4 regions of the Novosphingobium sp. PhB55 genome follow, and region 4 is predicted to be linked to each of the others. Evidence: riboswitches for the same ligand, from Rfam matches in the RefSeq annotation. Region 4 holds a riboswitch; each other region holds the start of a gene.
The links. Region 4 has a riboswitch for cobalamin ahead of EDF57_RS19980 (CbtB-domain containing protein). Riboswitches for the same ligand answer to the same signal wherever they lie in the genome.

Region 1 (5,875 bases), on a different contig from region 4:
GAATACCGCCGCGCGCGTAATGAACTGCTCGATGCCGAAATGGACCTGCGGCGCCAGACGGAAACGGTTGCGGCGATGCGCCGGGCGCTGCCCCCCGGCGGGACGATCAAGGAGGACTACGTCTTCGAGCGCATCGGGGATCATCAGCGCCCGGAGCAGGTGCGGCTGTCGGAACTGTTCGCGGGGAAGCCCAGCCTGATCCTCTACAGCTACATGTTCGGTCCCGAGCGCGACGAGCCCTGCACCGGCTGCACGCATCTGCTGGACGGGCTGGACGGGGCCGCACGGCATGTCCCGCAGGCTGCGGCGTTCTACGTCGTCGCCCGTTCGCCTTTGGCCCGTCTGGTGGCCTGGGCGCGTGAACGCCGCTGGCCGCATCTCCGGTTCCTATCGGCCGAAGGCAGCAGCTACACACGGGACTATTTCGGCAACACGGCCGGCGTAACCCCCGCCATGCGCCAGGAACGCGGGTACGAGGACGGCAAGGACTGGGACGAGCCGATGATCAACGTCTTCCGCAAGGATGGCGGCGAGGTTCGGCATTTCTGGGGCGGCGAACTGCTCTACGCCCCGGAGGAGCCGGACCAGCACCATCGCTCGCTGGATGCTTTGGACCCGGTCTGGGGCTTGCTGGACCTCCTGCCCGAGGGACGCGGAGATTTCTTCCCGAAGCTGAGCTACCGCTGACCGGGGGGCTCTAACCGCGCTGCCGGCGCGCGTGCCTGTTTGGACGTGGCTCCATGAGACTTGCGGATCGGCATTTCCTGCGTTAGCGCCCCGGTGCCCGCCCAATCCGTCAGGATCGGCGGGCAAGATCGCGCCGGTGCCTCGAACGAGGCTTAATAGGGAACGCGGTGAGAGGGTTCGTCCCTCAAATCCGCGGCTGTCCCTGCAACTGTGAGCGGTGAGCAAGATGCCGTGGCTTCCCCCGGGAAGCCGGCCACTGGATCGCGGGCGCCCGGCGCCACGGTCCGGGAAGGCCGAGCATCGCGCTTTGACCCGCAAGCCAGGAGACCTGCCGGCGCATCGGTCGCTCTTGCCCTGGCCCAGGGATAGGCCAAGGCTCGGTACTCCGCGTGAGCGACGAAGCCGTGCGGCTGGGGCTGCATCGGCGCGCAGGACGGGCGTTCATCGCGCCCGCCCGTCGTTGCGTGCGGACCGACGCCCGTCGGCAAGCCCCGGTCATCGTCGCTGCGCGCGAGAGGATGATGCCGTGCGGCAGGATGAAACGCGCGTCCCGATGACAGGCTTCGCCTTGCGCGGATGGTGCCCGGATGCCTGGCGTCCGATGATGGCCGGAGACGGGCTGATCGTGCGCGTGAAGCCCCGGCTGGCGCGCCTGACCGCGGCCGAGATCGCGGTGCTTGCCGATCTGGCGCGCCGTTTCGGCAGCGGTGCGATAGACATCACCAATCGCGCCAATCTCCAGATCCGCGGTGTCCGCGAGCAGGGCTGGCAGGATTTGCTGCGCGCCCTGGTCGACCGGGGCCTGGTCGATGCCGACGCCGGTCTGGAGGGGCGGCGCAACCTGCTTGTCGCACCCGGCTGGGATCGCGGGGACGATACCGCGCGGATCGCGGAAGAACTCCTGGGCCGTCTGGGCGAGTTGCCCGAATCGCCCGGAAAGATGGGCATCGCGGTCGATGCCGGCCCCGTCGCCACACTGCTGGACAGCCCCGCGGATTTCCGCATCGAGCGCGCGGAAGCCGGCGGCCTGCTGCTCCGCCTCGACGGGCGCGAGAGCGGGGTTTCCATCCTGCCGGAAGAGGCCGCAGACCGCCTGATCGCGCTGGCCCACTGGTTCGTGGAGACCGGCGGGGCCGCGGCCCGCCGGGCCTCGCGCCACACGGCCGCTCTTCCGCAATGGGCGCGGGGGGATAGCCGTCCCGCCGTCGGAGCCGCTGCGCCGCATGGCTACGGGGTGCCGTTCGGGCGGATCGAGGGGGAGGCACTGGTGCGGCTGATGGCAGCGACCGGCGCTGCGGCCCTTCGCGTTACGCCTTGGCGGCAGCTTCTGGCGGAATCCGACGTGCGAGAGCCGGTGGAGGGCTTCATTCTCGATCCCGGCGACCCGCTGCTGCGCGCCGATGCCTGTCCGGGCGCGCCGGCATGCCCGCAGGCGACGGTCGAAACGCGCGAACTGGCGCGCCGGTTGGCGCCGCATGTGTCCGGGCGCCTGCACGTTTCCGGCTGCGCGAAAGGCTGCGCGCGCGCACGGCCGAGCGACGTGGTCCTGACCGGGCGCGACGGCGCCTTCGACCTCGCCCTCCGTGGCCGCGCGGGCGACCCGCCGACGCGGGGCGGCCTTTCTCCCGACCATGTCCTTGCCCATTTCGGAGCCTCATGAATGGCGCATATCTACGAAAAGGATGGCGCGGCCATCTATCGCCAGTCGTTTGCGACGATCCGCGCCGAGGCGGACCTCGCGGCCTTTCCCCCTGACGAGGAGCGCATCGCGGTCCGCATGATCCACGCTTCGGGGCTGGTGGAGCTGGCGCGGCACATCCGCTTCTCGCCCGGATTCGCCCGCGCGGCGATGGCGGCGCTGGAGGCGGGTGCGCCGATCCTGTGCGATGCGCGCATGGTGGGCGAAGGGATCACCCGCGCCCGGCTTCCCGCGGACAATGCGGTGATCTGCACGCTCCAGGATCCGCAAGTCCCGCAAATGGCGCAGGCGATGGCGAATACCCGCTCGGCGGCGGCGCTCGAACTCTGGCGGCCGCACCTTGGCGGGGCCGTGGTGGCCATCGGCAATGCGCCCACCGCGCTGTTCCACTTGCTCGACATGCTGGAGGACCCCGATTGCCCGCGCCCGGCAGCGATCATTGGCTGTCCGGTGGGCTTCGTGGGGGCGGCCGAGTCCAAGGCCGCCCTCTGGGATGCCTGCCCGGTGCCCTGCTGCATCGTCGAAGGAAGGCTGGGCGGCAGCGCGATCACCGTGGCCGCGGTCAACGCCATCGCGAGCAGCGCGGAATGAGCGTGGGAACCGTACACGGCGTCGGACTGGGCCCCGGCGCGCAGGACCTGCTGAGCGTTCGCGCCGACCGATTGGTGCGCGGAGCCAGGCATGTCGCCTACTTCCGCAAGGCCGGCCGGCCCGGTCAGGCGCGGCGGATCGTCGAGGGCATGCTCCGCGCCGATGTCGTCGAGCATGCGATGGAATATCCGGTGACCACGGAGATTCCGCTGGGAGACCCGCGCTACAACGCCTGTCTTTCCCGCTTCTACGCAAGCTGGACCGAGCAACTGGCGAAGCTTGTCCGCGAGGGCGAGGATGTCGTGGTGCTCTGCGAGGGCGACCCCTTCTTCTACGGCTCGTTCATGCACCTCTATACCCGCCTGGCCGAAGCAGGGGGCCATGCAGGGCCGGCACCGGTGCCGGTCGCCGTCGTGCCGGGGATCACCGGAATGTCGGGCGCCTGGACGGCATGCGGCGCGCCGATGACCTGGGGCGACGATGTCCTCACTGTCCTCACCGCCACGCTACCCGAGGCAGATCTGGCGCGGCGCATTCGCGATACCGACGCGCTCGTGGTCATGAAGATCGGCCGCAATCTGGCCAAGCTGCGCCGCGCCGTCATCGCTGCCGGGCGCGAGGGGGAGGCCTGGCTGGTGGAACATGCCGCGATGGCCGAGCAGCGGGTGACGCCGCTCGCCGAGGCGGAAGCCGTGACGCCCTACTTCTCGATCCTGCTGATCCACGGACAGGGGCGCCGGCCATGAGCGGCTGGCTCGCCATCGCCGGGCTGGGGCCGGGCGACGAGGCGCTCGTCACGCCCGAGGCTTCTGCGGCCCTGGATGCCGCCACCGACGTGATCGGCTACGGCCCTTATGTCGCTCGGGTGGCGCCGCGCGTGGGCCTGCGCTTTCATGCCAGCGACAACCGCGTCGAATTGGAGCGCGCTGCCCATGCGCTTTCGCTCGCGGCCGAGGGGCGGCGCGTGGTGGTGGTCTCCTCCGGGGATCCGGGCGTCTTCGCCATGGCGGCGGCGGTGTTCGAGGTTTGGGAGCAGGGCCCCGCCGACTGGCGCGAACTCGATATCCGGGTCCTGCCGGGCATCACCGCCATGCTGGCGGCGAGCGCGCGGGCGGGCGCGCCGCTGGGCCATGACTTCTGCGCCATCAATCTTTCCGATAATCTCAAGCCCTGGGCATTGATCGAGCGCCGATTGCGGCTGGCGGCGGAAGCGGACTTCGCCATGGCCTTCTACAACCCGCGTTCGAAGGCGCGGCCGGAAGGTTTCGCGCGCGTCCTTGAGATCCTGCGCGAGGCTTGCGGGCCGGAGCGCCCGATCCTTTTCGCCCGCGCCGTCTCCACGCCCGAGGAAGTCCTGACCATCGTGCCGCTGGCCGAGGCGCGGGCGGAGATGGCGGACATGCGCACCATGGTCATCGTCGGATCGAGCCGCACCCGGCTGGTGGCGCGAGACCGCGGTCCGGTCCTCTACACGCCGCGGTGGGCGGAATGAGCGAGCCAGTCCAGCACTTGCTCCACCCGTTCCAGCGCGCGGCGGGGCGGGATCGCGGGGCGGTCTATCATCGTCACGGCAAGCCCCAGTTCGCGCGCGGCTTCGAGCTTGGCCGACGCGCCGGAGCCGCCCGCGTTCTTGCAGACCAGCAGGTCGATCCGGTGCGCACGCAGCAAGTCCGTGTCGCGCTCCGGCGTGAAGGGTCCGCGGTCGATCACGAGGTCGTGATGCGGCAGGGACGGCGCTTCGGTGGGGGCATCCACGAAGCGCAGCAGATAGTGGTGCTGGGGCTGGGCCGCGAAAGCCTCGACGTGCATCCGGCCGAGCGCCAGCATCACCCGGCGCGGCGGACCCTCCAGGCTGGCGACGGCGGCGGCGAGGTCTGGGACCTGATGCCAGCGATCCCCGCCGCGCGGTGCCCAGGGCGCCCGCGTCAGCGCCGCCAGCGCAATTCCGGCGGCCTTGGCAGCGGCAATGGCATGAGCGCTCATCGTGGCCGCGAAGGGATGCGTTGCATCGACAAGATGGGTGACGGCGGTTTCGCGCAGATAGCGCTCCAGCCCGGCAATGCCGCCGAAGCCGCCCACGCGGACCGGCACCGGCTGGCTTCGCGGGCTGGCCACCCGTCCGGCATAGCTCAGCACGGTGTCGATCTCGCGCTCGGCCAATGCCGCGGCGAGGGCGCTCGCCTCGGTGGTGCCGCCGAGAATGAGGACGCGGGTCATGTCTGAAGCTCCCCAAAAGCCTTGGCTGACGATCGTCGGTATCGGCGAGGACGGTCTGTCCGGCCTCGGCGAGGCGGCCCGCGCCGCCCTTGCGGCGGCCGAAGTGGTGACCGGCGCCGCCCGCCACCTCGGCCTGCTGGCGGGGCTTAGTGCGGAATGCCGGACATGGCCAGTGCCGTTCGAGAGCGGGCTGGCCGCGCTGCTGGCGCTGCGGGGGCGGCAGGTGGTCATGCTGGCTTCCGGCGATCCGTTCTGGTTCGGCGCGGGTTCGGTGGTGACACGGACGCTCGACCGCTGGGAATGGACCGCGCACCCGGTGCCCTCGACTTTCGCCCTCGCGGCCTCGCGGCTGGGCTGGCCGGTCGAGGCGACGCGGTGTCTGGGGCTCCACGCGGCGCCGCTGTCGCGGTTGCGTCCGCACCTTGCGCCGGGGCAGCGGGCCCTGGTGCTGCTGCGCGAGGGGGCGGCTGCCGCGGAACTGGCCGATTATCTCGCGGCGGAAGGGTTCGGGGCATCGCAGCTCACGGTGCTCGAAGCGCTGGGCGGCCCGCGCGAACGGATCCGGCAGGTGGCGGCCGAGGGCTTCGATCTGACCGACGTGGCTCATCCCGTCGCCGTGGGCGTCCTCTGTGCGGGGGAAGGGCGCGTCCTGCCCCGGACGTCCGGACGCGGCGATGACTG
Region 2 (5,875 bases), on a different contig from region 4:
CGCGCGATCCCGCCTGCTGGGTCCAGGGTGCCAGCCGCAAGATCTGCGTCTATTGATGGCGCGCCGGGCGGCCGGCGTTCCCGCGCCGGCCGCAGCGACGCCCACTCAATGCCAGAGGTTGGTGCGCGCCAGATCGACAAGCTCGTCGCCGCGCCCGCTCATCACCGCACGCAGCATGTAGAGCGTGAAGCCCTTGGCCATCTCGGCATTGATCTTGGGCGGGATCGGCAACTCGGTCCGGGCGACCACGGCATCGACCAGTACCGGACCGTCATGGGCCAGCGCCTCGGCCAGGCCGGATTCGACGTCGGCCGGGTCTTCCAGCCGGATTCCCTTGATGCCGATCGCCTCGGCCATGGCCGCGAAGTTCGGATTGTCGAGTTCGGTGCCGAATGGCAGGAAGCCGGTGGACTTCTGCTCCACTTCCACGAAGCCCAGCGTGCCGTTGTTGAAGACCACGATCTTGGCGGGAAGGCGGTACTGGCGCAGCGTCAGCAGGTCTCCCATCAGCATGGCGAACCCGCCGTCTCCCGATAGCGAGATCACCTGCCGACCGGGAAAGGCGCATTGCGCGCCCAGCGCCATCGGCATGGCATTGGCCATGGAGCCATGCCAGAGCGAGCCGATCAGCCGCCGCTTCCCGTTCATCCGCAAGTAGCGCGCCGCCCATACCGTGGGCAGGCCGACATCGAAGGTGAACACGGCATCCTCGGAAGCCAGGTCGCTGAGCGCCTTGGCCACTTGCTGCGGATGGATCGGCGTCTTTCCCGGCTTGCCTTCGGCCAGCCCGTCCAGGTCCTTGCGGGTGCGGCGATAGTGCTCGACCGCCTTGTCCAGATGCTTGCGATCCGGCTTGTCCGGCAGGCGCGGCAGCAGCGCGCGGATCGTCGCGCCCACGTCTCCTACCACGCCCAGGTCCAGAGAGGCCCGGCGGCCGAGCTGGCCGGGCCGGATGTCGACCTGCAGGGTCCGCACATCGGAGCCGGTGGGGTAGAACTGGCGATAGGGAAAGTCCGTGCCCAGCATCAACAGGATGTCGGTATCCATCATCGCGTAGTAGCCCGAGGAAAAGCCGATCAGCCCGGTCATGCCCACGTCGTAGGGATTGTCGTACTCGACGTGCTCCTTGCCTTTCAGCGCGTGGACGATCGGCGCCTTGAGCTTTTCCGCCAGCGCCAGGAGTTCGTCGTGCGCGCCGTCGCAGCCCGAGCCGCAGAGCAGGGTCACGCGCTTGTCCGGCTCCAGCATGGCCGCCAGGGCATCGAGCTGCGCCTCTTCGGGCACGACCACCGGCGGCTTGGGCAGCAGGCCCAGCGGCTTGGGCCAGGCCTCGTTGGCGGCGGGCTTCAACGCCACGTCTCCGGGGATGACCAGGACGGAGACGCCCCGCTCGCCGATGGCGGTGCGGATCGCGATTTCCAGGCTGCGCGGCATCTGCGAAGGATCGGAAACCAGCTCGCAGTAATGGCTGCACTCGCGGAACAGCTCCTGCGGGTGGGTTTCCTGGAAATAGCCCGAGCCGATCTCGGGCGAAGGAATCTGGGCGGCGATGGCCAGCACCGGCACGCGGGAGCGGTGGCAGTCGAACAGGCCGTTGACGAGGTGCAGGTTGCCCGGCCCGCAGCTTCCCGCGCAGACCGCGATGCTGCCGGTCAGGTGAGCCTCGGCGCCGGCGGCGAAGGCGGCCACTTCCTCGTGGCGAACATGGATCCATTCGATCCGGCCATGGGCGCGGATGGCATCGGTCAGCCCGTTGAGGCTGTCACCGACCACGCCGTAGACTCGTTTGACACCGGCGGCTTCCAGCGTGGCAATGAATTGTTCGGCAACGTTCCTGGCCATGTTTCACCTCGTGTCGGGACATCGAATAGGGCACCGAAGGGTTCAAACCCCCCTCCTGGCGAAGGGTGCCCACGAAGCTGACAGTTTTCGGCGCCTGCGCAACCATGCCAAGGTATGAGGTGCCGTTCCCTCAGCTCCGCCCGATTGGGCTCTTTCGGGGTTTTTTCGCCCGGACGTGCGGGACTTGCGCCTTGCCGGGAAACCAAACGGCCCGTCGGCGCTTAGGCCCACATGGATGCAGCGGCGCAGATCGATGTGCAGGACCATGCACGGGAAGAGACGGGGCATCGCCCCCCGGGCAAGCGGCCGGACCGCACCCGTCTGCTGCGCATCCTGCGCAATGTGCTGATCGCGATCGTCGCGCTGGTCTTCGCGGCCTGGCTGGTCCTCTTCATCACCAAGGGCCGGTTCCTGAAGCACCCCTTCGAACGCATCGCCAGCTCGGCCGCCGGGCGGCAGGTGCGGGTGGGCGGAGACTTCCAGCTCTACTTCGCACCGCTGCGCATCAAGTTCCTGGCCGATGGCCTGAGCGTCTCCAACCCGGAATGGGCGGGCCGCCCGCAGATGTTCGCCGCCCGCCATATCGAGGCGCGGATCGCCCCGCTTTCATTGCTGTTCGGCCGTCGTCACGTTCATACGCTGGACCTTCAGGGCGGCGCCGTGGACCTCGAATGGGACAAGGCCCATGGCCGCAACAGCTGGACTTTCGGCAGCGGCGGCGGGGGCAAGCCCTTCGAGTTCCCCCGGATCGACCGCGCCACCATATCGGACACCCGCGTCCGCTATCTCGACCCGCAGATGCCGCTGCTTGCCAATCTCGTGGTCGATCCCGTCACTTCCACCGATGCCAGGATCGGCAAGGCGGTCTCGCTGCGCGGCGACGGCACCTTGCGCAGCACCCCGTTCCGCGTGAGCGCCCGGCTGCTCTCCCCCGACGCCACCGTCAATCGCGGCAGCAACGCGCTGGAACTCACGGCCTGGGCGGCGAACAACCAGGTCGACGTCTCGGGCACCCTCCCCTCCATCGCCGATTTCGAGGACGTGCCGCTCAAGGTCCGCGCCCGCGGGCGCGACTTGTCCGAACTGCTGGGCATCATCGACGTCGCCATTCCGCAGACCCGCCGCTACGCACTGAAAGCGCAGCTGGTGAAGGACGGGGAGACCTATCGCTTCACCGGCATGACCGGCACGTTCGGCCAGTCCGACCTTTCGGGCAAGCTGACGGTGACCAATGCCGAGCGGCTGCGGCTGGATGCCGTGCTGGCGACCAGGCGGCTGGACATCGTCGATGCCGCGCCGTTCATCGGCTACAACCCGGACATCGTGGCATCGAAAGGCGCCGTGGCCGCAGCCGCCGCCACCGGCGCGGGCGCCCAGCGCGTCCTGCCGGACGCCGCCCTGCCCGTGGAGACGATGCAGCGCTTCGACGCCGGGCTGGACTGGAAGGTCGGCGTGGTCCGCTCACGCAATGTGCCGGTGCAGAACATCGCCCTGAAGCTCTCGCTCGACCGGGGACGACTGGCCCTGTCGCCGCTGACATTCTCGATGGCGCGCGGCGATGTCGCCTCGGATCTGGTGTTCGACACGCGTCAGCGCCCCTCGGCCGTAAGCTACGATATTCGCCTCAAGTCCACGCCGATGGGCCGTCTGCTGGCCGGATACGGCGTGGTGGAATCAGGCACGACCGGCACGATCGGCGGTCGCATCAAGCTGGAAGGCCGCGGCGACACGATTCACGATTCGCTTGCTTCGGCATCGGGCCGGATCGCCTTCATCATGCCCCGCGGCACGTTCTGGACGCGCAACGTGCAGCTGGCCGAGCTGGACCTCGGCACGTTCGCCTCCAAGATGTTCGAGGGCAAGCTGAAGAAGCCCGTCCAGCTCAACTGCGGTCTGGTGGCCTTCACGGTGCGAGGCGGCACGGCGGCGGCCGACCCGATCCTGATCGACACGTCGAAGAACGTCATCACCGGGCGCGGCGGCTTCAGCTTCGACACCGAGGCGCTCGACATGGGCTTCCGCGCGGACGGCAAGAAGTTCAGCCTGTTTTCCGGGCAGTCGCCTGTCGGCATCGGCGGCCGCTTCGCCAAGCCCTCCCTCCAGGTGATCAGCCCGCAATTGCTCGGCCGCGCCGGAGTGGGTCTTGGACTGGCCGTGGCGGCGACGCCGGTGGCGGGCCTGCTTGCCTTTGTGGACGTGGGCGATGCCAAGTCCGCCGCCTGCGGCCCGGTGCTGTCGGGCGCCAATGCGCAGTCCCAGCGCACCGCCAAGGGCAAGCCGCGCGACGACGTCGGCTCCGGCCGTCCCAACAAGAACGACTGAGTTTCCTCCGCCGCGATAACTCCGCTCGGAACGGACGTGAACCGGAACGGGCGCGCTCTGGCCGGCTTCGCCCACACGAACACATCCCGCTTGCACAGGGCGCACGCCCCGGCTAGCTCATCGCGTCCGCCATTTCCGCAAGGAGGGCGGGTAATGATCGCGCTGGTGCCTCGAAAGAGGCTTAATAGGGAACACGGTGAGAGAGGCTTCCTCTTGAATCCGAGGCTGTCCCTGCAACTGTAAGCGGTGAGCGCGATGCACATCACGCGGCGGGGCAATGCCCCCTGCCGCAGCCACTGGGCCGGACGCTAAATCCTGCGAGGCCTGGGAAGGCCGTGCATCGAGCGATGACCCGTGAGCCAGGAGACCTGCCAGCGTACGGTCGCTCTTGCTTTGGTCCAGGGGATGGCCGGGGCACGGTGATTTTTCCGTCTGAGCGACGAACCAGCGGCAAGGGCCGCACGGTGCGCTGAGCGGTCGTCCCGAATCCGGGCGCCCGGCCGGTCGGTGCGCCGGTCGTTCGCGGGCCTGGGTTCGGGAGCGGCAGACCCTTGCCAAAAGCTCGCTTGGCGCCCGGCAGGGGAATGAAATGAAGATCGCAACCGTTTCGCACGCGGCGCTTGCCGCGGCGCTGACTCTCGCCTGCGCCGCGCAGGCCCGAGCCGCGGATGGCGGGAACGTCGAAGGCCGGGAAGCCGATGCCGCAGAGGCGGATGGCCCTTCGATCGTCGTCACCGGGCAGAGCCTGGAAGAGACGCTGCCGCAGGAACTCTCCCGCTACGGCAACGACGTCGTCACCGTCGATGAACGGCAGATCCGCAACAGCGGCGCGGTGGACGTGACCAAGGCGCTGGACCAGGTACCCGGCCTCTACGTGCGCGGCCGCAATGGCCCGTTCACTTACGTAGACGTCTCGCTGCAGGGTTCGCGCACGCAGGACGTGCTCTGGACGATGGACGGCATCCGCCTCAACAACCGCCTGTACGGCAGCACCTCGCCCAACGACACTCTGCCCGCCAGCATGATCGAGCGGATCGAGGTCCTGCGCGGCGGAGAGAGCCTGTTCTACGGCACCCAGGCTTCGGCCGGAGTGATCAACGTGGTGACGCGCAGCTTTTCCGACGATCCGGGCGGCCAAGTCAATGCCTCGGTCGACAGCTGGGGCGGCACGACCCTGGACGGCTATGCGCGCGGCGCCCTGGGCGACCACCGCTTCGTGGCCTATGCCTCGCACAATCGCTCGGAAGGCTACCTGCCCTACAGCGCCTATCAGCCCAGCCTCACCGACCGGCACCTCGGCTACGACTTGTGGTCGGCCGGGCTCAAGTACCAGTACGCGCTGGCGCCGGATCTCACGCTCATCGCGCAGTACCAGCATACCGAGGCGAAGCTCGACAACCTATCCCCCACCCGCATTCGCGAGAGCCGCAACGACCGGAACGAGGAAGTGGCCAGCCTGCGGCTCGACTACACCGGCAGCGACAGTGTGCAGTTCTTCCTGAAAGGCTATTTCCACGACTGGAAGACCGCCTACATCCAGATCCGCAATTCGCTGCCCGACCATCAGCCCCAGGTGATCTACCCAGCCGGCACCTTCTGGGGCTATCGCGACTGGGGAGGCAGCGCGGTGATGAAGCTGCATCTGCACCCCGGCCTGGAATACCTGCTGGGCTACGACTTCCAGAACTTCAGCGGCCGGGACGACGTGCTG
Region 3 (5,875 bases), on a different contig from region 4:
TGCCCGCATCGGGGTGGATCGGCCGTGGCCAGCCGTGTAGGCTGATCTTACCGACCTCTGAGGAAGTAGCGTTGATGGCGCATCAGGAACTGGCTGAGCAGATTGCCCGATACGCCGAGCGCGACGGCATCATGGATATGCCCATCGCTCGACTGGCGCTGGTCCGCTCGGGCCAGCGCGGCGAGCCGGTGCATATGGTGCAGCGCCCGGCGCTGTGCATCATCGCACAGGGGGGCAAGCGCGTGCTGCTGGGCGATGCGGTGATAGACTATGGCCCCGCCAACTATCTCGTCGCCTCGCTCGACCTGCCCATCACGGGCGCGGTGACGCAGGCGAGCGCGGACGCGCCTTATCTCTGTTTTTGCCTCTATCTCGACCCCGCCCTGCTGTCGGAGATCGCGCTGACCCTGCCGCCCCTGCCGGCGGGCGCGGATGAGAGCAGCGGGATGACGTTACACCCGATGACGCCTGAACTGATAGACGCGGCCACGCGGCTGACGGCACTGCTCAGTGATCCGGCGAATGCGCCGCTGCTCGCACCGCTGATCGAGCGGGAATTGCTGGTGCGGCTGATGACCGGGCCGGGCGGAAGCGTGCTGCGAGCCATCGCCAGCGGCGAAAGCCGCACCGGCCAGATCGCGCAGGCGATCGGATGGCTCAAGACCCATTTCCGCGAGCCTTTCAGCGGTGCGCACCTTGCCGCCCTTGCCGGCATGAGCCTGTCGAGCTTCCATGACCATTTCCGCCGCGCCACCGCCATGACCCCGCTGCAATATCAAAAGCAGCTGCGGCTGCAGGAAGCGCGGGCGCTGATGCTGGCCGACCGGCTCGACGCGGCAGAGGCGGGCTTTCGCGTCGGCTATGACAGTCCTTCCCAGTTCAGCCGCGAATATCGTCGCCTCTTCGGCGCCCCGCCCGTCCGCGACATGGGACGGCTAAGGGCGAAGCCGCAGATGGCGATGGTGATCTGAAAGGGCCGGGGCGGAATTGCTCAGTTTCAAGTTCGGTTCTGACGTCGGAACAACCAGGGAACCGGCGAGCTGTTCGAAAAGCCGGCGCTCAGCCTGGATACGATGCGCGGCAAGAACCTGGCAGAGTATTCCCTCGTCACCAGGGCAGTGCCAGAAGTCGGATACGTTGGCCAGCGCCTCACGCAGCGTTTTCGCCGCTTCCCGGTCTGCAGCCGTGATTGCAAGCATAGTCAACTCTTGTTCCTCTGAATGCTGGATTCCAGCAAAACAGCTGGCCTAGAAGTGATACCGGATAACCGTGCGGCAGAAGCGCTGCTATGAGCGCTTCTGCCGCACGGCCTTTACCAGGACCCAAACAAACGTCTCTACACAGAGCGTTTCATCGAGCCGAAAAGCTTCAGGGTACCCTTGTGCCGCGACCAAAGAAGAAGCCGAGAACCAGGATTACGGCCGCCACCAGCAGGAAGACCTTTGCGAGGCTGGCCGAGAGGCCCGCAACGCCGCCAAAACCCAGAAGCGCAGCGATCAATGCGACGACAGCAAAAATTATTGCCCAGCGAAACATGAGTGCTCTCCCTTAGACTAACTACACCAACGCTGCGCCGACATGTTCGGAGCAGCTCGTTCTTTAGAACTTTCAAGCTGTCCCGATGTTCCACGAAACCTTGGCAGTGATATCGCGCATGTAGATGTCCTTGTTGATCGGTCAGGAGACTGGCGAGAGTTCGGATCGTTGCCCGGCTCGACGCGCAGCCATTGCGGCAAGGAATGCGGCAAGGACCAGCAGAGCCGCGCTGACCTCGAAAGTGGCGCGCACGCCGGTGGCATCGAAGATGGCGCCGCCCATGGTCGCGCCGAGCGTGATGGCCAGTTGAATGACGGCGACCATCAATCCGCCGCCGGCCTCGGCATCATCGGGAAGCACCTGAGAGAGCCAGGTAAACCATCCTACCGGCGCCGGTGTGGCAATCAGGCCCCATGCCGCAAGCAGCAGGACGGTCGGCCAGAACGAGCCACCGAAGCTTGCCAATGCAAGGGCCACGCCAGCCATCAAGGCCGGTATGACCACGAGCACCCTGCGCAGGTTCATTGCGACGAGCGGCCCTATGGCGGCCGTTCCGGCAAGACCCGACAGGCCGATCAGCAGCAGGATGATCGATAGCCAGGATATGTCGACATGTGTGACGGTTTCGAGGAACGGGCGCAGGTAGGTGAAGAGGGCGAACTGCCCCATGAACAGGACAGCTACGGCGATCAGTCCGATGAAAATGCCGGGCTTGCTCAAAAGGGTGATGACGCTCGCTTGCCGCGATCCGTGCTGCGCAGGGAGCCTGGGGAGGCTGACTGCCTGCCATATCAGCGCCAGCGCCGCGAGCGGAACAAGACAGAAAAATGCGCCGCGCCAGCCCACGACAGAGCCGAGCAAACTGCCCATCGGCGCCGCCACGGCCGTCGCCAATGCACTGCCGCCCTGAAGCGTCGCGATGGCCCGTGGAAGAAACGCTCCATTCGAGATGCGCATGAGCACTGCCGTCGACATAGACCAGCAACCGCCGATTGCGATTCCGAGAACGGCCCGCCCGGCCAGCAGCACCGGATAGCTCGGGGCGAAGGCGACGATGGCGCCGGATACGATCATAAGCCCCGTCAACCACAGGATCACAAGCTTGCGATCGAGCTTGCGCGTGAGCGACGATATCGAAAGGCTGGTCAGAACAGCGAACAGACCGGACGCGGCAATGGCCTGTCCGGCCTGCCCTTCGCTGACGATCATGTCGCGCGCCATCGGGGTAAGGAGGCTGACCGGAAGAAACTCCGACGACACCAGCACGAATGCACACAGTGTCATTGCCAGAACTGCACTCCATGGTGCAGCGCCGGGCCCCGCGTCATCCGCGGTCGTGGTTATCGAAACATGCATGCTTTTACCTTGAATGCGCGGATCTGTTGCTGCGTGCCATGTCGATGCTCGGCAGCACGGCAGAGGCACCGCTCGCTGGGGCGCCTGATCAATTGGTGACGAAGCCCTGCTCCGCCATCCTGGTGGCATAGAGGTTCGCGCTCTGCTCCTTCACCGCGCCCATTGGATGGCCGACGACAAGGGCGCCGTGGCGGCGGCCTCGATCCAGATCGTCGGCCATGAAGAAATTGCCGGCGACGGTCATGCCGTATTGGTTTCTGAAGGTGACTTTCTCGATCGTGACGCGGTCACTCACGTAGAAATTATCTGTGCCGTTGGACATGTCTTGTGCCTCCGCGAATGGGATGGTGATGGGAAGGAAGCCAGGTGCAGCTGCGCCGGCAGAGAGTTGAAGAATGGAGCGCCGGGTGGTTCCTGAAGACGCCTAGGCCTGGTGCCAGACCTGGTGTCCGAACCGCTCATGTCTGGGCATGGGATGTCTCCATTGGGAAGCGAGCCCTTCGACCGTGAGCTTTGTCTTTGAGAAGGCCATTGGCTTCAGGCGCCATGCGCCTGGTAGGCAGCGCGCCAATTTGCGCATCGAGGCGGCGTAAGGCCGGTGGGCATGGCAACGAAAACGTCATGGCCACCATCTAGGCGCGGGCGCCATCATCCATTAGCCTGAAAGATGAACATGCAGCACTGAGTGAAATTCAATAATGCAACGTGAGACCATGTCTGAAGCGCTGCGCTATCGCGAGCAGTGAGTTGGAAACCCGTCGTTCGCCCAGACGATCATTCCCGAAAGCATCGCCGCCGACGGATACCGACATTCCAGGCAGCGTTATGCTATTGCGAATTGAGATCATCACAGATATCGCCAACCGCGCCTGGGCGCTTCAGCTCCCGGGCTGATCGCGTCGGTGCCTTGAAAAAGGCTTAAAAGGGAACACGGTGAAAGGGCTCTGCGCCTTTGAATCCGAGGCTGTCCCTGCAACTGTGAGCGGCGAGCGCGATGCACATGTGCGGACGGGAAATGCCCGAGCCGCCAGCCACTGGGCCGGACGCTAAATCCTGCGAGGCCTGGGAAGGCCGTGCATCAAGCTATGACCCGCAAGCCAGGAGACCTGCCGTCGCACCGGTCGCTCTTGCCTGACCCAGGGGATGGTCTTGGCACGGTCAGTTTTCTCCGTCTGAGCGACGAGAATGCGGCGGAGGCCGCATCGGTGTCGTGCGTCAGCCGCCTTTTGGGGTGTCCGGCCACCGCGCGCGCCGACCGTTCGCGCGGACGCCTCCTGCCCGGTGTTGCTCGACGCCCCGGGGGATTGCATTGAGACAGAGTACCAAGACCGCGCTGCTTTCAGGAAGCCTCGTACTATCGGCGGTTCCCACGATGGCGGTTGCTGCCGAGACCGAGCCCGCCGACAATACGATCGTCGTCACGGGCAAGACCGGGGCTTACAACGTAACCCGCTCCAGCAGCGCGACGCGCACGGACACGCCCTTACTCGAAGTGCCGCAGTCCGTGACCGTGCTGACGCGGCAGGTGGTCGACGATCTGCAAGCGAACCGTGTCGAGGACGTGCTAGCCTATGCCGGCGGCATCACGCGCGGCAACAACTTCGGGGGCACCGGTCTCACCGACTACAACTTGCGTGGTTTCACAACCTCGGAATACTTCCGCAACGGTTTTCCGATGAACCGCGGCTATCCGCCGGCACCGGACTCCATCGCCGTCGAGCGCGTGGAGGTGCTGCGTGGCCCCGCTGCCCTGCTGTATGGTCGCGGAGATCCGGGCGGCACGTTCAACATCGTTTCGCGCGTACCTGCCGACAGGATGGCCCAGACCGTCAGCGGCCGGATCGACAGCTTCGGCGGTTGGCGCGGAACGGTCGATGCCACCGGTCCCATCGATAGGGCAAGGACCGTGCGCTACCGCCTCGGCGCGGCCGTGGAAGGTGGCGACAGCTTCCGCGATCATGTCCAGTCCGACCGCATCGTGGTTGCGCCGGTCGTCGCCTGGGATGCCTCGCCGGACCTGACGTTCACTCTCAGCAGCGAGTTCGTGCAGGTGAAGACCCCGCTGGACCGCGGCAATCCCGCCTTCAGCAACCAGCTCGACATCGCCATTCCCGCTTCACGGTTCTTCGGCGAGCCGTCCGTCGGCCGGTGGCGCGTGCGCAATGGCCTTGGCAGCATCGTCGCGGGATACAAGCTGGCGCCCGACTGGAAGCTGCGGGCGGGCGCCCAGTATTACAATGGCGAGTTGGGCGGCCCCGGCATCCAGGCCTCCAGTCTGCGCGCAGATGGCCGCACCCTGGTGCGCACTTATAGCGAGCGTACCTTGCGGTGGCGCGATCTGGATGCACAGGTGAACCTGACCGGCCAGTTCGCCACCGGCAGCGTCGAGCACGAAGTGCTGCTGGGCGCCGAGTTCGAGGCCTTCCACTATACCGAGGTCATCCGCAATTCGAGCCCCACGCTGTCGCCCTTCACGCTGGACATCTTCGCGCCGGTCTATGGCTCCGCAATCCCGCGGCTGAACGGTACCTTCACCAGCATCCGCACCCAGACGCGCACATTCGCGGGCTACGCCCAGGACCAGGTGTCATTGCTACCCTGGCTGAAGCTGCTGGTCGGCGGACGACTGGAGCGATACGAGAGCGACAACCTGAATTTGCGCAGCGGGGTCACTTCTGCGTTCAAGCAGACGGTATTTACGCCGCGCCTTGGGACGGTCTTCGTGCTGGCCCCGCAAGTTTCGGTCTACGGCAGCTATGCCCGCTCCAACAAGCCCAATACCGCAGCGGACGTGAACGGCAATGTCATCGCGCCGGAACGCGGCACCAGCTACGAGGCCGGTGTGAAGCTGGAACTGCTGGACGGCAGGCTGAGCGCGACAGCGGCGCTGTTCCACACCACCAAGCAGAACGTCGCGACCACTGACCCGGACAATCTGGATTACAGTATCGCCGCCGGCGAAGTGCGCAGCCGGGGCTTCGAC
Region 4 (5,875 bases):
GGCCGCTGGTTTCGATGATGATGTGATCGGGCTTGTTCTCGCGGTCGAGCAGCTTCTGCATGGTCGGCAGGAAATCGTCGGCGACGGTGCAGCAGATGCAGCCGTTGGCAAGCTCGACGATGTCGTCTTCTGGGCAGGCCTCGTCATTGCAGCCCTTCACCAGTTCGCTGTCGACGCCGACGTCGCCGAACTCGTTGATGATGAGCGCGAGGCGGCGGCCCTTGGCGTTCTGGAGCAGATGGCGGATCAGCGTGGTCTTGCCGGCGCCGAGGAAGCCGGTGATGACGGTGGTGGGAACTTTGCTCATATCTCGTCTCCCGCGCGCCAGCGACCTGAAACGGCGGGGCGTCCCGTCGCGGTCGCGACGATGGCGGCACGCCGCGACGGACCGGCGCACGGGCGCCCGACGCGATATGCCGCTGCGGCCCCGGCCGCATGCATCACGTCGCTCAGACGGAAGAGTTACCGTGCCTTGGCCATTCCCTGGACCCGGGCAAGAGCGACATCGACGCCGGCAGGTTTCCTGGCTCACGGGTCATCGCGCGATGCACGGCCTTCCCAGGCCTCGCATGACTTAGCGTCCGGCCCAGTGGCTGCGGTGGGGGGCTTGCCCCGCCGCGAATGTGCATCGCGCTCGCCGCTTACAGTTGCAGGGACAGCCGCGGATCGGGACGGCGAACCGACCTTACCGCGTTCCCGTATTAAGCCCCTTGCGGGGCACCGGCGCGATCTTCGTCGGGCCGCCAGAAGGCATCCCGAACCCGGAGGCGATTAGCCGGGGACGCCCCGCACCGCAAGACCCAGAGACTGCAATCGCCAACTCCGGTTGAAGGAAAGAACGGTGCAGGAGAGCGGCGCCACATCGATGGCGAGCGCTGCGCGCAGCGGCAGATCCAGCGCATGGGAGAGGGCGGCGCGGATCGTCATCGGGTGCGTGATGGCGCAGGTCGGCGCGTCGGCGCCGGCAACGCGGTCCATCCATGCACCGACCCGCGTGCGAACCTGCTCCAGTGTTTCACCCGCAGGCGCGCCTTGCGCGGGTTCGGCCAGCCACCGGCCGAGCTGTCCGGGATCGCTCGCCTCGATCTGCGCGAAGGACAAGCCTTGCCACTCGCCATGATCGATATCGGCAAGCGCCGGTTCGGTTCTGGCCGTGAGCCCCATCGCCGAGGCGGTCTCGGCAGCGGCGCGGGCGGGGCTGGCCTGCAGCGCGGCGTGGTAGCGTTGGGGCAACCTGGCCAAGGCGGCATCGCGTCGCCCTGCCGCATCCAGCGGTTCCGCCGGCTCGGGAAACCGGCCTTCGCGGCTCGACGCCGTGGCGGCGATGCAGATCAGCAGGAGGGGTGTCGCCAAGGGTAAATTCCGTGGGGTCGTTGACGCCGCGGCCCGCGCGGTCCTAAGGAAGCGGCGTCGAGTATCGAAGAAGCCGGTGAGAATCCGGCGCGGTCGCGCCACTGTAATCGCACGGGAACCATCCCGTCGAGAGCCAGACCTTCCTTCTTGGCAACAGGTTTTCCGGGGACGCGCAATCCCGCCAAGGAGCATGACAATGGCTGTTTCCACCGCAGTTTTCGACGACGCTTTCATTCCCGTGCAGGGCGGTAACACCATTCCCCTGGAAGACATCGCGCCCTGGGCCGTGCTCGGCACGCTGCTGGCCGTCATCTTCATCTATTTCGTCAGCACCGAGCAGGGCGCCTTCTCCCTGTTCCAGGGCATGTACGTCCACGAGTTCGTCCACGACGGGCGTCACCTCCTCGGCTTCCCCTGCCACTGAGGCGCTGCACATGACCAGGGACTTGCTCTGGCGCGGGATGCTTGCCGGCATTCTGGGCGCGCTTCTTGCCACGCTTTTTGCGCGTGGCTTTGCCGAACCGCAGATCGATCTGGCGATCGGTTACGAGGAAAGCCACTCCGCGCATGATGCCCCGCCCGGCCATGCCGGGATGGCCATGCCCCACACCGGCACGCCGGCTGAGCCGCAGGAAGAGGAACTCGTCAGCCGCGATACGCAGAAAGGTGCGGGACTGGTGACCGCGCTCGTGCTGTACGGCGCTGCGGTGGGCGGGATCTTCTCGCTCGTCTTCGCTTACGGCTACGGCCGCATGGGAAATCTTGGCCCGCGCAGCTTCGCACTCATGCTGGCCGCGCTGACTTTCGCGCTGGTGGTGCTGGTACCGGCGATCAAATATCCCCAGACCCCGCCAGCCGTGGGCAAGCACGAAACCGTGGCCCTGCGCACTGCCGCCTATTTCGGCATGATCGCGCTGTCGCTCGGCGCGGCCGTCGTGGCAGCGCGTATCAGGAGCGCCCTTGCACGACCGGGACGCGGTTTCGATGCCACGCTGCTCGGTCTTGTGATCTATCTGGGCCTGGTGGGGCTGGGGCAGTTCCTGCTGCCTGCCGTGAACGAGGTTCCCACGGACTTCCCGGCCGTGCTTCTGTGGAACTTCCGGGTGGCCTCCATCGGCACGCAGCTGGTGCTATGGGCGACGATCGGCCTCGCTTTCGGACTTTGGGCCGAGCGCGTGCTGCAGAAGGCAAAGTCCTGATCGTTCAATTGGTTGGAGTGCAGAGTTGCCTGGTTCAGGAACTCTGCACTTTGGCCACGAGACGGAGCGGCGCACGGCTCATCTCGTTGCCCGCCTGCGTGGCTTTCTGGAGCACTCTCAAGAAGACATCGCGCTCGTCGCGCGACAGGTGGACGACGAGATCGTCCTGAACCTTGTCGACCCAGGGCTCCGCGATATCGAGCGTCACCAGTCCGGCACTGCTGAGCATGAGCACCCGCGCCCGCCGGTCGGTAGGACTGACTTCCCGGTCTACGAGGCCCTTCTGCACCAGCCTGTCGATGACGCCGCCAATGGTCACGCGGTCGTAGGCGATCATGCCGGCGAGGGTCTGCTGGTCCAGTCCGGGATGGTCGCGAAGCGTGAGCAGCGCCGCATATTGCACGGATGTGAGATCGAGACCGGCTTCCGCCATGCGCGAGGCAAAGCGCGCAAGGGAAATCTGCTGCAGGCGGCGGATCAGATGTCCGGGCATTGTCTCGAGGTCGCTCATGGATAGCCACCTAGCGTGAGAACCGCCGCCTGCTCAAGATGATGTTGCGCCGGAAGGGGTTGTCGGCGTTATTTTACAAGGATTTCATCCGCCCCGGCGGTCAGGATCGTTCTCCGGCATCGTCCTGAGCGGCAAAAATCGGCGACGTGCCTAGATTTCGTATTCCGGTTGCCATGTTTTGGCGGCGACGCGTTCCTGCTTCTTCACGGGCAGCCCCTGTTGGCGGCGGGCCATCTCGCCATGAAGCTTGCGAACCATGTCGCTGCCGGCATGGGTGAGCAGGCCGGGAACGAACCCGTGCAGCATGGTCCCAAGGCCGGCCACCACCATGCGCAGGCCGAAGCGATTGGCGACCAGCCAGTGCTCCCCATAGCTTTCGTTTACTTTTCGCGGGTGCTCGATGAAAAGGGCTTTGAACATCCTGGCTTCCTCTTTCCGCCTTAGATCACGCGGTGGGCGGATAGGGGTGATGGCCGAAGACCCAGTGCGTTCGCGGATCGGCCTGATCGTCAATCAGGAGGACCTTGGCGCTGTGCCCCTTCATGCCCACCTGATGCGCGGCATCGATGGCACGGTTGAGTGCGGCTCTCTGGCTTTCGAACGCGGCCAGGAACACGCCATGAAGGCTTACCGCCCAGTCGAGGCCCTTGCGGACGACGTGGAAATCGCTGTGAGGCATGAAACCATACTCCCTTTCGATTTTGACACTGGCCAATCCCGTTTGTGACGTAGCGTCGCGGTTGGCTCGATCGCTGTCAATCTGCCCCTTGAGGGGCGGTATTTCTCGGAGGCCGGCTCGCGGCCTTGTTTGTCAACTTATTTACTTGAGAATGCATCGTCAAGCCTGGTGTTCCCATCGCCGTGCATCTGGCGGTGAATGGCGGCTGCCTTGCGACCGGCTGCAAACGATCGTCCGTCGACGCGATCTGCAAAAGCGGAAAACTGCCATTTTTCGCACTTCACAAGGGTGTCATCCGAAACTCGAACGCGTCCGGCGCGTTTCAGGACAGGACAAGTTCGGCGCGCCGCTGTCCGGCCGCCGGCACCATTGGGAGCCAGGAAAAGTGGATATCTACGCAGGACCGCGGAGCCATGTCGCAAGGCCCGCTTCGCGAGAGGACGAGTCGCTCGGCAAGCAGGGGCGCAGCGACGCGGCCGTTCTTCAGGTACATCTTCTGGGTGATTCGGTGCGCGCCGCAGGGCAGTTCCAGCGCTCCGCGCTCGGCCATATGGACCACGAGAACTGGATAGAGCGCGTTCGGGCAGACGGACAGCGGCTGATGGATCTGCTCAGCCAGATGGGTTTCAGCCCGAATTCGAGTGGTTCGGCGCGAACCTCCGAAGTTCGCCGATAGCACTGGCTCCCGCTGCAACCCACGGAAGAGTTGTCGGTTTAACCTCTTCGGAAAAAGCCATGCTCCGCGAGCATTGGAAAGGAGAGGGACATGACGGCACCGCGCGAAAGCAAGACGTCCATCGGCAACCATCGGCTTCATCCCGATACCCTGATGCTCAATTACGGCTACGACCCGCTCCTTTCCGAAGGAGCGGTAAAACCGCCGGTATTCCTTACCTCCACGTTCGTATTTCCCACCGCCGAAGAAGGCCGCGACTTTTTCGACTATGTCGCGGGCCGCAAGGAACCGCCGCCGGGACAGGGGCGGGGCCTGGTCTATTCGCGCTTCAACCATCCCAACAGCGAGATCGTCGAGGACCGCATGGCGGTCTACGAGGGGGCGGAAGCGGGGGTGGTGTTCTCCTCGGGCATGGGCGCGATCACGACCACGATCCTGACGTTCGCCCGGCCCGGCGATGTCATACTCCATTCCCAGCCCCTTTACGGCGGCACCGAAACGCTTCTTGCCAAGACACTGGCCAACCTCGGCATCAAGGCGATGGGTTTCAGCGACGGGCTGGACGAAGAAGCCACAGCCGCCGCCGCCAGGCAGGCCATCGCCAATGGCCGAGTGTCACTGGTGCTGATCGAAACGCCGGCCAATCCCACCAACAGCCTTGTCGACATCGCGCTGCTGAGGCGGCTGTGCGAGGATATCGAGCGGCAGCAGGGGCACCGCCCGCTGCTGGTTTGCGACAATACGCTGCTCGGTCCCGTCTTCCAGCATCCCCTGCGGCTCGGCGCGGATATTTCTCTCTATTCGCTGACCAAATATGTCGGTGGTCACTCGGACCTCGTGGCGGGTGCAGCCCTGGGGTCGGCCAAGCTGATGCGCGAGGTGCGGTTGCTGCGCAGTGCCATCGGCACCCAGCTCGATCCGCATAGCTGCTGGATGCTCGGCCGGTCGCTGGAAACGCTGGGCCTGCGCATGGAGCGGGCCAATACCAACGCTGCGGCGGCGGCGAACTTCCTGCGATCCCATCCCAAGATCGTGGGCGTGGCCTATCCGCCCTTCTACCCCGAAGGAAGCCGGCAAGCCGAAGTCTTCGCCGCGCAATGCAGCGGCGCGGGCTCCACGTTCGCCTTCGACATCGCGGGCGGACAGCCGGCCGCGTTCCGCTTCCTCAACGCGCTGGAGATATTCAAGCTGGCGGTGAGCCTGGGTGGTACCGAGTCCCTGGCCAGTCATCCGGCGACGACGACGCATTCCGGAGTTCCGGTGGAAGTCCGCGATCGGATCGGGGTGATGGAATCGACCATTCGCCTGTCCATCGGCATCGAACACCCGGACGACATCGTGGCCGATCTCGCCCAGGCTCTGGACGCCAGCTAGCGCGATCAGTCGTCGATGCGATAGTCGATCGGCTTGAACGTCCCGCCATTGCTCGCATAGGCCGAGCAGGCGGTGAGGCCGAT

Region 1: linked by a shared signal. The riboswitch ahead of EDF57_RS07235 (cobalamin biosynthesis protein CobG) and the one ahead of EDF57_RS19980 (CbtB-domain containing protein) in region 4 are both predicted to bind cobalamin.
Region 2: linked by a shared signal. The riboswitch ahead of EDF57_RS24775 (TonB-dependent receptor) and the one ahead of EDF57_RS19980 (CbtB-domain containing protein) in region 4 are both predicted to bind cobalamin.
Region 3: linked by a shared signal. The riboswitch ahead of EDF57_RS21545 (TonB-dependent siderophore receptor) and the one ahead of EDF57_RS19980 (CbtB-domain containing protein) in region 4 are both predicted to bind cobalamin.

Annotation. Positions count from the first base shown of each region.
Region 1 covers NZ_SODQ01000002.1:680,299-686,173, forward strand. Annotated here, with positions in the region: gene EDF57_RS07230 (DUF899 family protein) at 1-687, shown strand, start outside; cobalamin riboswitch at 805-1,038, shown strand; gene EDF57_RS07235 (cobalamin biosynthesis protein CobG) at 1,214-2,347, shown strand; gene EDF57_RS07240 (precorrin-8X methylmutase) at 2,348-2,977, shown strand; gene cobI (precorrin-2 C(20)-methyltransferase) at 2,974-3,723, shown strand; gene cobJ (precorrin-3B C(17)-methyltransferase) at 3,720-4,469, shown strand; gene EDF57_RS07255 (cobalt-precorrin-6A reductase) at 4,445-5,194, opposite strand; gene cbiE (precorrin-6y C5,15-methyltransferase (decarboxylating) subunit CbiE) at 5,193-5,875, shown strand, end outside.
Region 2 covers NZ_SODQ01000016.1:14,709-20,583, reverse strand. Annotated here, with positions in the region: gene EDF57_RS24790 (hypothetical protein) at 1-56, shown strand, start outside; gene poxB (ubiquinone-dependent pyruvate dehydrogenase) at 106-1,842, opposite strand; gene EDF57_RS24780 (AsmA family protein) at 2,074-4,164, shown strand; cobalamin riboswitch at 4,311-4,555, shown strand; gene EDF57_RS24775 (TonB-dependent receptor) at 4,754-5,875, shown strand, end outside.
Region 3 covers NZ_SODQ01000009.1:29,313-35,187, reverse strand. Annotated here, with positions in the region: gene EDF57_RS21570 (AraC family transcriptional regulator) at 75-971, shown strand; gene EDF57_RS21565 (hypothetical protein) at 936-1,199, opposite strand; gene EDF57_RS21560 (DUF1328 domain-containing protein) at 1,369-1,536, opposite strand; gene EDF57_RS21555 (MFS transporter) at 1,678-2,820, opposite strand; gene EDF57_RS21550 (alpha/beta hydrolase) at 2,981-3,214, opposite strand; cobalamin riboswitch at 3,776-4,021, shown strand; gene EDF57_RS21545 (TonB-dependent siderophore receptor) at 4,265-5,875, shown strand, end outside.
Region 4 covers NZ_SODQ01000008.1:74,164-80,038, forward strand. Annotated here, with positions in the region: gene cobW (cobalamin biosynthesis protein CobW) at 1-307, opposite strand, end outside; cobalamin riboswitch at 496-740, opposite strand; gene EDF57_RS19975 (histidine phosphatase family protein) at 772-1,353, opposite strand; cobalamin riboswitch at 1,384-1,514, shown strand; gene EDF57_RS19980 (CbtB-domain containing protein) at 1,550-1,777, shown strand; gene EDF57_RS19985 (CbtA family protein) at 1,788-2,552, shown strand; gene EDF57_RS19990 (MarR family winged helix-turn-helix transcriptional regulator) at 2,587-3,063, opposite strand; gene EDF57_RS19995 (DUF6356 family protein) at 3,214-3,483, opposite strand; gene EDF57_RS20000 (hypothetical protein) at 3,509-3,742, opposite strand; gene EDF57_RS20005 (hypothetical protein) at 3,894-4,418, shown strand; gene EDF57_RS20010 (cystathionine gamma-synthase family protein) at 4,509-5,792, shown strand; gene EDF57_RS20015 (urea carboxylase-associated family protein) at 5,798-5,875, opposite strand, start outside.